3 regions of the Gordonia sp. w5E2 genome follow, and region 2 is predicted to be linked to each of the others. Evidence: predicted binding sites of a transcription regulator. Region 2 holds the regulator's gene; each other region holds the start of a gene.
What was found. Region 2 encodes LexA, which represses DNA repair genes until DNA is damaged. Its sites were predicted from a motif close to CGAACANNTGTTCG; they were not measured.
Positions count from the first base shown of each region.

Region 1 (3,839 bases), 1.3 Mb from region 2:
GCGCACGACATCGGAGGCGCCGTCGCACTCCGCGCACATCTGCTCAACGGCGTCGAGTACGCAGACGTGTTCCTCTGGGACGTCGTCACCCTGGACCCGTGGGGGTCGCCCTTCTTCCGGCTGGTTGCCGAGAACGCACATGTCTTCGAGCAGCTCCCAGCACATCTACATGCGGCACTGGTCAAGGAATACATTGCCGCAGCAGCCTTTCGGCCGTTACCCGACGAAGACGTCGAGGCGCTCGCCTCCCAGTGGCTCGGCCCCGTCGGACAGGCGGCGTTCTACCGGCAGATCACAGCACTCAGCGCAGCGGACACCCGCCCAGTGGCAAATCGACTGGAAGCCACACGCAGCCCGGTTCGTATCGGCTGGGGTCGGGATGATCCGTGGATACCGCTCGGGCAGGCCTATGAACTCCAGTCCAGATTCCCAGATCACCCGGGGGTCGTCGTGCTCGACGACGTCGGACACCTCACGCCCGTCGAAGACCCTTCTGCGGTGACGGCGGCCGTTCGCGCATGGCTTGCGCGGCAACCGGCCCCATAGCGCCGTCGCCGCGTGGGCCATGGTCGGAGCCGACCCACCATCAACACCGTCTGCGGCCCAGGGCGGACGCGGCACGGCACAGTGATCCGACTCGACGGCGCGGGCGCCAAGCGACACAGCCGAGTGTGGTCGACCTCAGTGAACTACCGCCCGCGCATCGGAGTTAGAATCTAACCGTGGTCATCTTCTTCGAAATCTTGCTGGTCCTCGCGGCCGTCCTGATCACCTGGTTTGCGCTGTACGTGCTCTACCGACTGGTCACAGACGAATCGTGACCTCCCCGGAGGACGCACAGCCCGACGACGCCGTCGCCGCCCGTAGATCAGGCGACGAGGCGATCAGCCAGGCCGATTCGCGCGCTGCCGAGTCAGGCAGCCGCGAACGCAACGTACCCGCGTGGGACGATCTGCCGCTGAAGGCCGATACCGCCAACCTGCGGCTCGGTGCGGACCTCCACCAGGGACTTCTCGCGCTACTACCGCTCGTGGGAGTGTGGCGTGGCGAGGGCGAGGGACACGATCCCGTCACCCACACCGACTACCACTTCGCACAGCAGATCGTCGTCAGTCATGACGGGCAGAACTTCCTGAACTGGGAGTCGCGCTCCTGGGTCATCGACGAGGACGCCAACTTCCTGCGTCCCGACCAGCGTGAGACCGGCTATTGGCGGATCACCGAGGACGACTCCATCGAACTTCTCCTCGCCCATGCCGAGGGATGGGTCGAGCTGTTCTACGGTCGGCCGCTGAATCAGACGTCGTGGAATCTCACCACCGACGCCGTCGTGCGCTCGGAGACCAGCGCCCCCGCCGGCAACGCCAAGCGCCTCTACGGCATCGTTCCCGACGGCGACCTCGCCTACGTCGAAGAGCGCGTCGACTCCGACGGCGACCTCACGCCGCGCCTGTCCGCGAAGCTGCGTCGTTTCGTCGGATAGTCAGCGCACCCCGCGAGCTGTGCCGCGGCTGCCAGCTGATCGTCGAATTGGCTGCCTGATCACCCACGCAGTTGCGGCGGCGGGCCGTCGAAGAAGAACTGGAGCGCGAGCGGGCCGTCGTCGATGATCTCTCCCACCAGCACCGGGCGCCCGCCTCGACGCTCACCCTGCAGGATGTGGAACTCGGTGTCGGGCAGGATGCGCGACGTGCCGCGCGGCAAATAGGTGAATAGCGCATCGGCGGTCCCGCAGACGCCGGGGGCGGAGAGGATCGCCAGGTCGGCGAGGCCGTCATTGTGCAAGACAAGGTGGCCAGATGCGGCACCTGCGATACCGAGTCGGCTGTAGCCGAGGTTCTCCACCGTCCCGATGATCCAATTGGTCGGCCCGTCGTTGGTCCACTCCGGATCCTCGGTGGTGAGATAGCGGCTGCGCACCGCGGCAGTGCGATTCGACGACTCGTGCATGCGCGCGTGGAGAGATCTGACCGCGCTGGTTGTTCTCATCATCGGCCTCCTGGCTGTCACGAATCACGGGTAACGGGTGTGCTACTGACACGAAGTTCACTCCCCGGACTCGGCGGCCGCATGCGTAATGCACTACTCGTTGTCGGAATTGCCCGACAGGCCGAGGCTGCCGCACTACCTCAGGCCGCGAAAGAACCCAGACACGGAACAGCCCGAGACATGGAACGACCCCCGCATCACCCGTCATGCACGGGCACATCGGCCGGACGGCCGGATGCGGGGGTCGGGTGACCATCTGGTATTCGCCAACGGGCGAAACTGCTTAAGTCACAGGCGGTCCGCCGTTAGCGGATGGCCACCTCACGTGTCCGTATGTCATACAACTTCAGACCACCTCCTTTCTCGTGTACGACCGAAAGTACGCCCGCAACAACATGCCCGCAACGCATTTTTCGCTGCGTATGCCGAGGTCGGATCTGCGTTCAGAATTCTTGTCAGACCTCGAATGTATGTTTGGTTCATGTCCTTGGAAACCACTCTCGACGCCGGCGCGGGCGCGCCCGGCGCGTCGTCGGATCCCGAGCGCTTTGGCGCGCCGACGATGCCGCCGATCGTCGAGCAGATGTGCGAGGACGAAGAACTGTCGAAGACCGACCTGGTCGAGATCATCGCGCATTGCGCGTCCGTTCGCGCCAGCGCCGATTATCGAATGCTGCAGGCTATCAGCCTGATTCACGAAGAGCACGAGGAAGACTACGGCTCAGAGATCGGCGAAGCGCACCCCGGCCCCGCTGATTCCCCGGAGGATCTGCACGCGCTGGCGACGCTGGCCAGATCCGGCGGTAATCCGCGCGCCCGGTTCGGCCCGGACGGACTCGAGCGCACCATCGCCGACGTCGGCGCGGTCCTCTCGGTCTCGCCCGCCAAGGCGCGTGAGCTGATTACCGCGGGGCATGCCGTCCGCTATCGCCTACCGCTCACCGGCTCGGTACTGGCGTGCGGACGTCTCGACTTGTCCCAATTCCTCATCGTCCTTTCGCGCACCGCCCTTTGCGGACCCGACACCATCGCCGACGTCGACGCCCGAATCGCCTCGGCACTGCTGGCGCGCAACAAAATGTCGACGACTCGCCTCAAGGCACTCGTCGACAGCGTCGTCGCACAACTCGACCCTCCCGCGGTCAAACGGCAGCGCGAGCTCGTCGAACACGACCGCGACGTGCAGGTACGGCCCGACCGGCACCAGCCGGGACAGTCCCGTATCAGCGGGACGCTTCCCATCGAGTCCGGTGTCATGATCGACGCTCGGCTCAACGCGATGGCCCGTGCTGTTCACGACGCCGACCCGCGCACTCACGCACAACGTCGAGCCGACGCCCTGACCGCCTTCGCGCACGGCGAGAGCCACCTCACGTGTAGGTGCGAGGCCTGCGCGCTGTCTGACGACCTCTCGGAGGCGGTAAGCGAACCAACCGACGACCTGCCCGACCAAGCCGCCGCACCGGCACAGATGATTCCGCCGTCGCCGAGGGCGATCATCCACGTCGTCGTCAACGAGTCGACCATCAATGGCGACGACGACAAGCCGGGATTCATCGACGGACATGGCGTCGTCGATGCGGAGACGATTCGAAAACTACTCACGGATGCCGGGATCGACTTCCTCGACCCCGCGACGATCAACGAGCGTGCCGCCTCATCGGCACTGCGGTACACGCCGAGCAAGAAGCTCGACGCGCTGATCCGCTCGGGTGAGCTGTGCTGCACATTCCCCGGGTGCAGCAACCCGGTGTGGCGCGCCGACGTCGACCACGGCGAGGCTTTCAACCGCAGCAATCCGCAGGCTGGAGGCGCCACCGTAGCGGCAAACCTCAAGCCGCTGTGCAGGT
Region 1 covers NZ_CP144213.1:905,404-909,242, reverse strand. Annotated here, with positions in the region: gene RND64_RS04080 (alpha/beta fold hydrolase) at 1-546, shown strand, start outside; gene RND64_RS04075 (FABP family protein) at 818-1,483, shown strand; gene RND64_RS04070 (hypothetical protein) at 1,543-1,992, opposite strand; gene RND64_RS04065 (HNH endonuclease signature motif containing protein) at 2,471-3,839, shown strand, end outside.
Region 1: a site for LexA is predicted at 2,453-2,466, ahead of RND64_RS04065 (HNH endonuclease signature motif containing protein). Genes of this name have one in related genera too.

Region 2 (3,839 bases):
GGCGGCCTGGTAGGTGGTGGTTCCGGCGTCGAAGATCACCGATCCACCGTCCGAGGGCAGAAACCGTATCGCAGCGCGTGCGATCGCGGCCTTCTCTGCGGTGTGGGAGGACTCGCGCTGGTCGAGTCCCAGCTCGTTGACTACCTCGACCGTCCCGGCCTTGACTGCTCCACCGTGGACGCGTTGCACGCTACCTGCGCGCTCGAGGACCGCGAGGTCGCGGCGCACCGTCTCGCTCGTCACGTCGAACCTGTCGGCGAGGGCGGTTACGGATGCGCGGCCGTGCGCGCGCACCTGATCGGCTATTGCTCGCTGTCGCTCTTCGGCGTACACCTGTCGACTCCGATCTGTGGTGTGGCTCGCGCTTCGGCGAACCATCTGTGGGTCTGTGTTCTGTGGATCCGGCTGCTGTGGATCTGGCTTCTGCGGATCATCGTGAGTTTGGTTCTGTGTGGCATTCGATGTTGATATATCTGTGTTTACGCCCGTGTGTGTTGACAAGTCAAGTGTTTCGAGTAACTTTGATCACAGAAATTCACGACGCCGGGTATCCCTCACAGATCACCGCACCCGGCCGATCGACCCGGAAGGCAGCAGACGCAATGGAGAAGCACCTGGTATCGGAGAATCGGGTCACCATGAACGGTCAAGGAGAGTTGTCGGGAACACCCGTCGTCGCAGGGTTCGCCTACGGGCCGGTGTTGTGGCCGGGTGGGCGCGTCACGTACGACGAGACGTCACTCGGCACCGATCGCGTTCTGGCCGAGGACGAGCGGGACGCGGAGGCGGAACGCCTCGTCGCCGCCGCGGCAGTCGTCGCGGGCAGGCTACGTCATCGCGCGTCACACGCGTCGGGAGCTGCGGCCGAGGTCCTTGCTGCGACCGCCGGGTTGGCCGAGGATCGGGGATGGATCGGTGCGGCGAAATCTCGTGTCGCGAAGGGCGCGTCGGCGCCCGCCGCCGCGGTCGCGGCCACGGCGCAGTTCTCCGAGATGTTCGCCAAACTCGGCGGGTTGATGGCAGAGCGGATCACCGACCTCAACGACGTTCGTGACCGAGTGGTCGCCGAGTTGCTCGGCCAGCCGGAACCGGGGATTCCGACGCCGAGTCACCCGTCGATTCTCTTCGCTGACGACCTCGCTCCCGCGGATACCGCCGGGCTCGATCCCGCGGTGATCGTCGGGCTGGCCACGCGTCTCGGCGGACCGACCAGTCATACCGCCATCATCGCGCGGCAGTTGGGCATCCCGTGCGTGGTCGCTGTGGCGCGACTTAGTGAGATCACCAGCGGCACAATGGTTTTGCTCGACGGAGGCGCGGGGTCGATCACCGTCGAACCAGAGGGGGCCGAGGCGCGTGAACTCGTCGAGCGCAGCGTTGCGGAGGCCGCGCTTGTTGCTGCGTGGCGTGGCCCCGGCCGGACTGCCGACGGCACCGCCGTCGCCATCCTCGCGAATGTTGCCGACGGCGTCTCCGCGCGCAGCGCTGCCGATGCGCCAGTCGAGGGCATCGGGCTGTTCCGCACCGAGTTGGCGTTTCTCGACAGGGCGGATGAGCCCGATGTGGACGAGCAGACGCGGCTGTACCGCGACGTGTTCGAGGCGTTCGCGGGCCAAAAAGTCGTCATCAGAACGCTCGACGCCGGTTCGGACAAGCCGCTGGCCTTCATCGAGCACCCGGACGAGGCGAATCCCGCACTCGGCGTACGCGGCAACCGCATCGGCGACGACCACCCCGACATCGTGCGAACTCAGCTCGACGCGATTGCGCGCGCGGCAGAGGAGTCCGGCACGACGCCGTGGGTCATGGCACCGATGATCGCCACGGCCGCGGAGGCCGCACAGTTCGCCGAACTCGTCCGTCAGCGTGGTCTGACGGCAGGCGTGATGATCGAGATCCCGGCAGCGGCGATCCTGGCGCCGGCGATTCTGGCCGAGGTCGACTTCGTGTCGATCGGAACCAACGACCTCACCCAGTACACGATGGCCGCCGACCGGATGTCGGCAGAACTCGCCGAACTCACCGACCCGTGGCAACCGGCGGTGCTCGCACTCATCTCGCAGGTTGCGACCGCCGGCGCCCAGCAGGGCAAACCCGTCGGAGTCTGTGGCGAGGCCGCGGCCGACCCGTCGCTCGCATGTGTGCTCGTCGGGCTCGGAGTCACCTCGCTGTCGGCGGCTCCGGCGGCGACGCCCGCAGTCGGAGCAAAGCTGTCGACGGTGACGATGGAGCAGTGCCGGGCTGCCGCCGCTGCCGCACTTGCCACCTCGAGTCCGGCACTCGCCCGACGCGCAGCCGCCGAGCAACTCGACGGCTGACACAGACCCCGCTGGTCAACGACCTGCGGGGCCCGTTCGGCGCATCAGACCCGTCGCATCACCGTGACGACTTTGCCGAGGATGGCGGCGTCGTCTCCGGGGATCGGATCGAAGAGCGGATTGTGCGGCATCAGCCAGACGTGGCCGTCTTTGCGCTTGAAGGTCTTCACCGTCGCCTCGCCGTCGATCATCGCTGCGACGATGTCGCCGTTGTCGGCGACATTCTGCTGACGCACGACAACCCAGTCGCCGTCGCAGATCGCGGCGTCGATCATCGATTCGCCGACGACGCGGAGCAGGAACAACGAGCCCTCACCGACGAGCTCACGCGGAAGCGGGAAGACGTCTTCGACCGCCTCCTCAGCGAGAATCGGACCGCCCGCCGCGATACGGCCGAGTACCGGAACGAACGTGGGGGTCGGGAGATCTCCGTTGATGGCATCGGAGTGATGTGCATCGGGAGCCTCGGAGACGTTGACCGCCCGCGGACGGTTGGCGTCGCGCTTCAACAGGCCCTTGCGCTCGAGGGTGCGCAACTGGTGTGCGACCGATGACGTGGACGTGAGGCCGACGGCGTCGCCGATCTCTCGGATGCTCGGCGGATATCCACGCTCGCGCACCGACTTTCGGATCACATCGAGGACGCCACGCTGGCGATCGGTGAGTGTTGCCTCGGCGACGGCCGGATGGATCGGTGCCTCCTCGCCGCCTCCACTCTTCTTGCCTTCGACGCTGCGACCGTTGCCCTTGGGCGACGACGGGCCGCGTCGTGACTTCTCTGTCATCGGTTCCGTCCTTCCTGATGTGTGAAGCGGGTGCTGTTGTGAACCGGGTGCTGCTGTGAAGCGGGGTGGGGTGCGTCTTTCTTCCATCGTCTGGCGCCGACAGTAGCGGAGGCCACTGACAACATCAAACATTTGTTCGACGTGTCGCAGGACTTTGTCGGACCCCTCTGGTAGAACTCGAACATCAGTTCATCGAACGCTTGATCGACCATTGGAGGTAGCGATGACCAGCTTGATGACCAACCCGGTGACCCGCACGATTCCCAGCACGTCGAGTGCATCCGCGGCAACACCGCCGACCACCCGATCTGCAACGCCGCGACCTGCATCGACGACGCGTCCCCGAGTTCACCGCGCCACGGTGGTCAGTGGACGTGCACCGTCGAATCCCGCGCGTAGCGACGAGCTAAGTGTGGCGGGGCGCGTTCGAACGACTGAGTCCCGACGGACCGCCGTCGCAGACGTCGCGCCGCGGCCTCGGCGTCGGATCGCGTTCGATCACGGCACCTCAACGCGGCCTGCGGGCACGCGATGCGCCGGTGGCGTCGGAGAGCTGGTGGCGGCCCGTCGGCGCCGGGCAGCGGTCTTGGCGGTGCTCGCGGGAGTCGGGTTGGCACTGACCGTGTGGGTGGTCGGGACCGTCGGCGCCGACTACCAGCGGGCGAGCGTGCCGTCCTCGACCTCGACGCAGGTGGTCCACGTGCGTTCCGGCGAATCGCTGAGCTCGATCGCGGCA
Region 2 covers NZ_CP144213.1:2,158,062-2,161,900, forward strand. Annotated here, with positions in the region: gene RND64_RS09845 (DeoR/GlpR family DNA-binding transcription regulator) at 1-333, opposite strand, end outside; gene ptsP (phosphoenolpyruvate--protein phosphotransferase) at 603-2,318, shown strand; gene lexA (transcriptional repressor LexA) at 2,363-3,010, opposite strand; gene RND64_RS09860 (LysM peptidoglycan-binding domain-containing protein) at 3,327-3,839, shown strand, end outside.

Region 3 (3,839 bases), 1.1 Mb from region 2:
GCGGGGTCGTTCTTCTGTCGCAGGAACTCGGTCAGCATCTGTGCGCGTTGACCCTCACCACGTCCGGCTGCGATCTCCGCTGCCAGTGCGGTGCGGATGTTGATCTCGTTGGCATCGGCGCGGGTGTCGAACGGCACGCCGTCGAGGTTGCCCATGACGTTCGGATCGGCCTGGATCAGACGACGCACGTCGGTGGGACTCATTGACTCCAGGTACTGGCGTCGGTGTTCGGCGGGTAGGTTACGCAGATCAGCGACCACCCGGTCCGGGTCGGCGCGGGTGCCGCCGGGCAGCGTGACGTCGGGCTGTCCGTTGACCATGGCTGCGATGTCGGATGCCAATTCGCCGATCCGACGGCCATAGTCGGTGTCGAATTCGGTGAGGGTGTCGATGCCGATGGCGATCCGGTTCTCGCGGACGAAGGCGTTCATGTCCTCGTCGGGATCGGCGTGGGTCACCTCGCCGGTGTCGGACACGGTGAACCCGTCGGCGATCGCGTTGTCGACCTCGCGGATCAGATACGCCCGTGCATGGGCGATGTCTGTGGCGGCGTCCTTGGCCTCGTCGGCGATTTGGTTCAGCACGTTACGTACCTCGGAGGCGTGGTCGCGTTCTTCGGTGATCCGCATCTGCGCGGCCTCGTGGGTTGCGCCTCGCCACGAGGCGGCGTCGTTCAGTGATCGCTCGACTGCCGCGAGGGACGTGTCGAGCGTCTGAGCTGCGGCCTGTGCGGCCGCGCCTGCGGCCGAGATCGCGTTGGTACTCCATCCGCGCACCGCTGAGATGGTCGGTTTCATCAGCGGGTCGGCACGCTGCGTAGGGATGCCGCTGCGCGATCGTCGCGATCGATCGCCATGGCATTGAACGTCATGAGCGAATCGGCCAGTGTCGCAAGCCGAGCCGAGATCGAGGCGATCGTCGGAACCGCCGAGGTTGACGCCGAGTGGAGTGCCGTCGTCACGTCACTCATCGCACCGGACACCGCCGACAGCGCGTCGAGTTTCAGCTCCGCCACGACCTTCGATTCACGTCGCCATGCACTCGCGGTCTGCTCGATCTCCTCGGGTCGAACTCCGAAAGGCGCTCGGGCAGAAGCGGATTGGTCAGGGTCTGATCGATTAGGGCCAGGCCCAGGAGCAGGGGTGCTGTCCTCGCGGTCCGGCTTCCTCGCTCTGTTGAGGAGTTCGGCCAAACCTTCTCCGATGACATCCGCCATGCCATCGAGCGGCAGTTGAGGTGCTGTCACGTGTCGGTCCCCCTGATGTCACAGTCAGATGTTCCCGTCGGCTGGCACCGACGGCACAGACTCTGACGCACCCAAGGGGGTAGAGGTTCCAAAAATCTTTGGGTTCCGAAAATCTTTTGGGAGTCTCCCGCTCACCACACGCCGGGTGGGCGGAACTGCACGCTCATTCGCGCCCCGACGCCGCGGACCTTCGGCACCGCGTGCTCCCAGGTGCGTTGACAACTCCCGCCCATTACCAACAGATCGCCCGCCGACAACGTGAACTTCAATGACGCTCCGCCGCCGCGCGGCCGCAGTGCCAACGGGCGCGGTGAGCCGAGGGAGACGATCGCGACCATCGTGTCGTGGGTGGCGCCACGCCCGAACCGGTCGCCGTGCCACGCAACCGAATCCGACCCGTCGCGATACAGGCACAGGCCCGCGGTCGCGAAGCCCTCGGGCAACTCGTCGCGGTAATGCGCTGTCAGGGCCGCCCGCGCGTCGATGAGTAACGGGTCGGGGAGTTCGTCACTCGCGTGGTAATTGCAGACGAGGCGTGGGACGTCGACAACTCTGTCGTACATCCGACGACGTTCGGCCCGCCACGGAACGTCGGCGTGCAGAGCGTCGAAGAGGTCGGTGCTGCCTGCTATCCATCCCGGCCGCAGATCGACCCACGCGCCGTTGGTCAGGACTCGACGCTCGACGTGCGATCCGAGATCGCGCAGCCGCGGCGACTCGGCGTCAAGGTCGAAGATCGATCCCTGGACTCCTGCGCTCATGGACGTCAGCCTACACCGATATCGAACGTGTGTTCGCAAGGCGGTCGCAGGCGCTCGCGTGGGACGTCGCTCACAATCGCGGCTCGGAGGTGGCACATCGGCCGGAACGATCTGTATACCGGAGCACAAGTGTTAGCAACTAACACTTCTTAGTTGCTACCGGAATGTCGGAGTCTTCTCGAGGGAGTGCACAGATGGCGTCGTTGTTGTTTCGGGTGGGACGGTTCTCGTTCCGCCACAAGTGGTGGGTGATCGGGGCCTGGGTGGTCATCGCCGCGTTGCTCATCGGGCTCGTGGGTGCGTTGACTCCGAAGTTCGCGAAAGACTTCGAACTCCCCGGAACCGACTCCGGGACCGCGACCTCGCAGGTCGAGGAGTACTTCCCTGAGGCGATGAAGCAGCAATCGCAGGCGTCGACCAGCGTCCTCGTCGCCGCGGACGACGGGCTGGCCGCCCATTCCGCTCAGATCGACGCACTCGTCGCCGACCTGCACACCCTGCCCGACCTCACCGACAAGGCAACGGTGCTGAACCCGGTCACCGTCGCCGCGGCCAAACCCGAGCTCGCGTCGTCGGTTCTCGGTGACGGCGGCAAGGTCGGTTTGATCCAGGTGCGGCAGAACATCGAGCTGACCGACCTCACCGTCGAGAACAAGAAGCAGTTGACCGACATCCTCGAGAAGCATCGGGGCAATGGGCTGCAGGTCGAGGCCACTGGTTCGCTGATGAGTGTCATGGAGGCGGGCGGCAAGGCCGAGCTGATCGGTTTCGCGGTCGCCTTCGTGGTGATGATCGTCGCCTTCGGGGCGCTGGTCGCCGCGTTCATCCCGCTGATCACCGGACTGATGGGCGTGATGATCACCATCATGCTGCTGCGGCTGAGTGCCGAGGTCATGACAGTCAACGAGACCGCGACCGCGATCGTCACCATGCTCGGCATCGCCGTGTCGATCGACTACGCGCTGTTCATCGTCTCGCGCTACCGCGGCGAGGTGAAACGCGGCGGAGACAGGGCCGACGCCGCGGGTCGCGCGGTGGGTACGGCAGGCTCCGCGGTGGTCTTCGCCGGTTTGACCGTGATCATCGCTGTCGTCGCGCTGATGGTGGTCGGGATCCCGCTGATCACCCAGATGGGTGCGGGCGCCGCCGTCGCGGTGTTCATGGCCGTGATCGCCGCGCTCACCCTGATCCCCGCGCTGCTCGGCGCCGTCGGACGTTTCGCGTTCACCCCGCGCATCCCGTGGATCAAGCACGCAGAAGAATCCGACACCGCCGACACCAACGGAGTTCGCTTCGGCCGCATGGTGGTTCGACGACCGATCCCGTTCATCGTCGCGGGTCTCGCGGTGCTGGTGCTCGCGGCGATCCCGGTCGGCAAGCTGCAACTGGGACTCTCGCTCTCCAGCGACGACGAGGCTCCCGCGCAGGCACTGCTGCAGCGCGGCTTCGGTGAGGGCATCAACGGCCCGCTGCTCGTCGTGCTGCACTCGGAGAACGGCACGGTCGAGAAGGCGGCCAGCGAGACGGTCGCGCACATCAAGACGCTGCCCGACGTCGCCAACGCGTCGACGATGACGTGGCTGGGCAACGGCACACCGCAGCCGAACGTCGGGGCAACCGCCGCGCTGATCTCGGTGACGCCCGAGAGCGCGCCGTCGGATCAGGCGACGCACGACCTCATGGAGCAGATCCGCGCGTTCAGCCCCGAGGCTCAGCGGGCAGGGGCAGAGCTGCACGTCGGTGGCCAGACGGCGATCATGTCCGACCTCTCCGCCAAACTCGACAAGGCGCTGATCCCATATCTGATCGTGGTGGTCGGGTTGGCATTCCTG
Region 3 covers NZ_CP144213.1:1,030,017-1,033,855, forward strand. Annotated here, with positions in the region: gene RND64_RS04725 (alpha/beta hydrolase) at 1-797, opposite strand, end outside; gene RND64_RS04730 (hypothetical protein) at 797-1,015, opposite strand; gene RND64_RS04735 (alpha-ketoglutarate-dependent dioxygenase AlkB) at 1,378-2,007, opposite strand; gene RND64_RS04740 (MMPL family transporter) at 2,202-3,839, shown strand, end outside.
Region 3: a site for LexA is predicted at 2,030-2,043, ahead of RND64_RS04735 (alpha-ketoglutarate-dependent dioxygenase AlkB). Genes of this name have one in related genera too.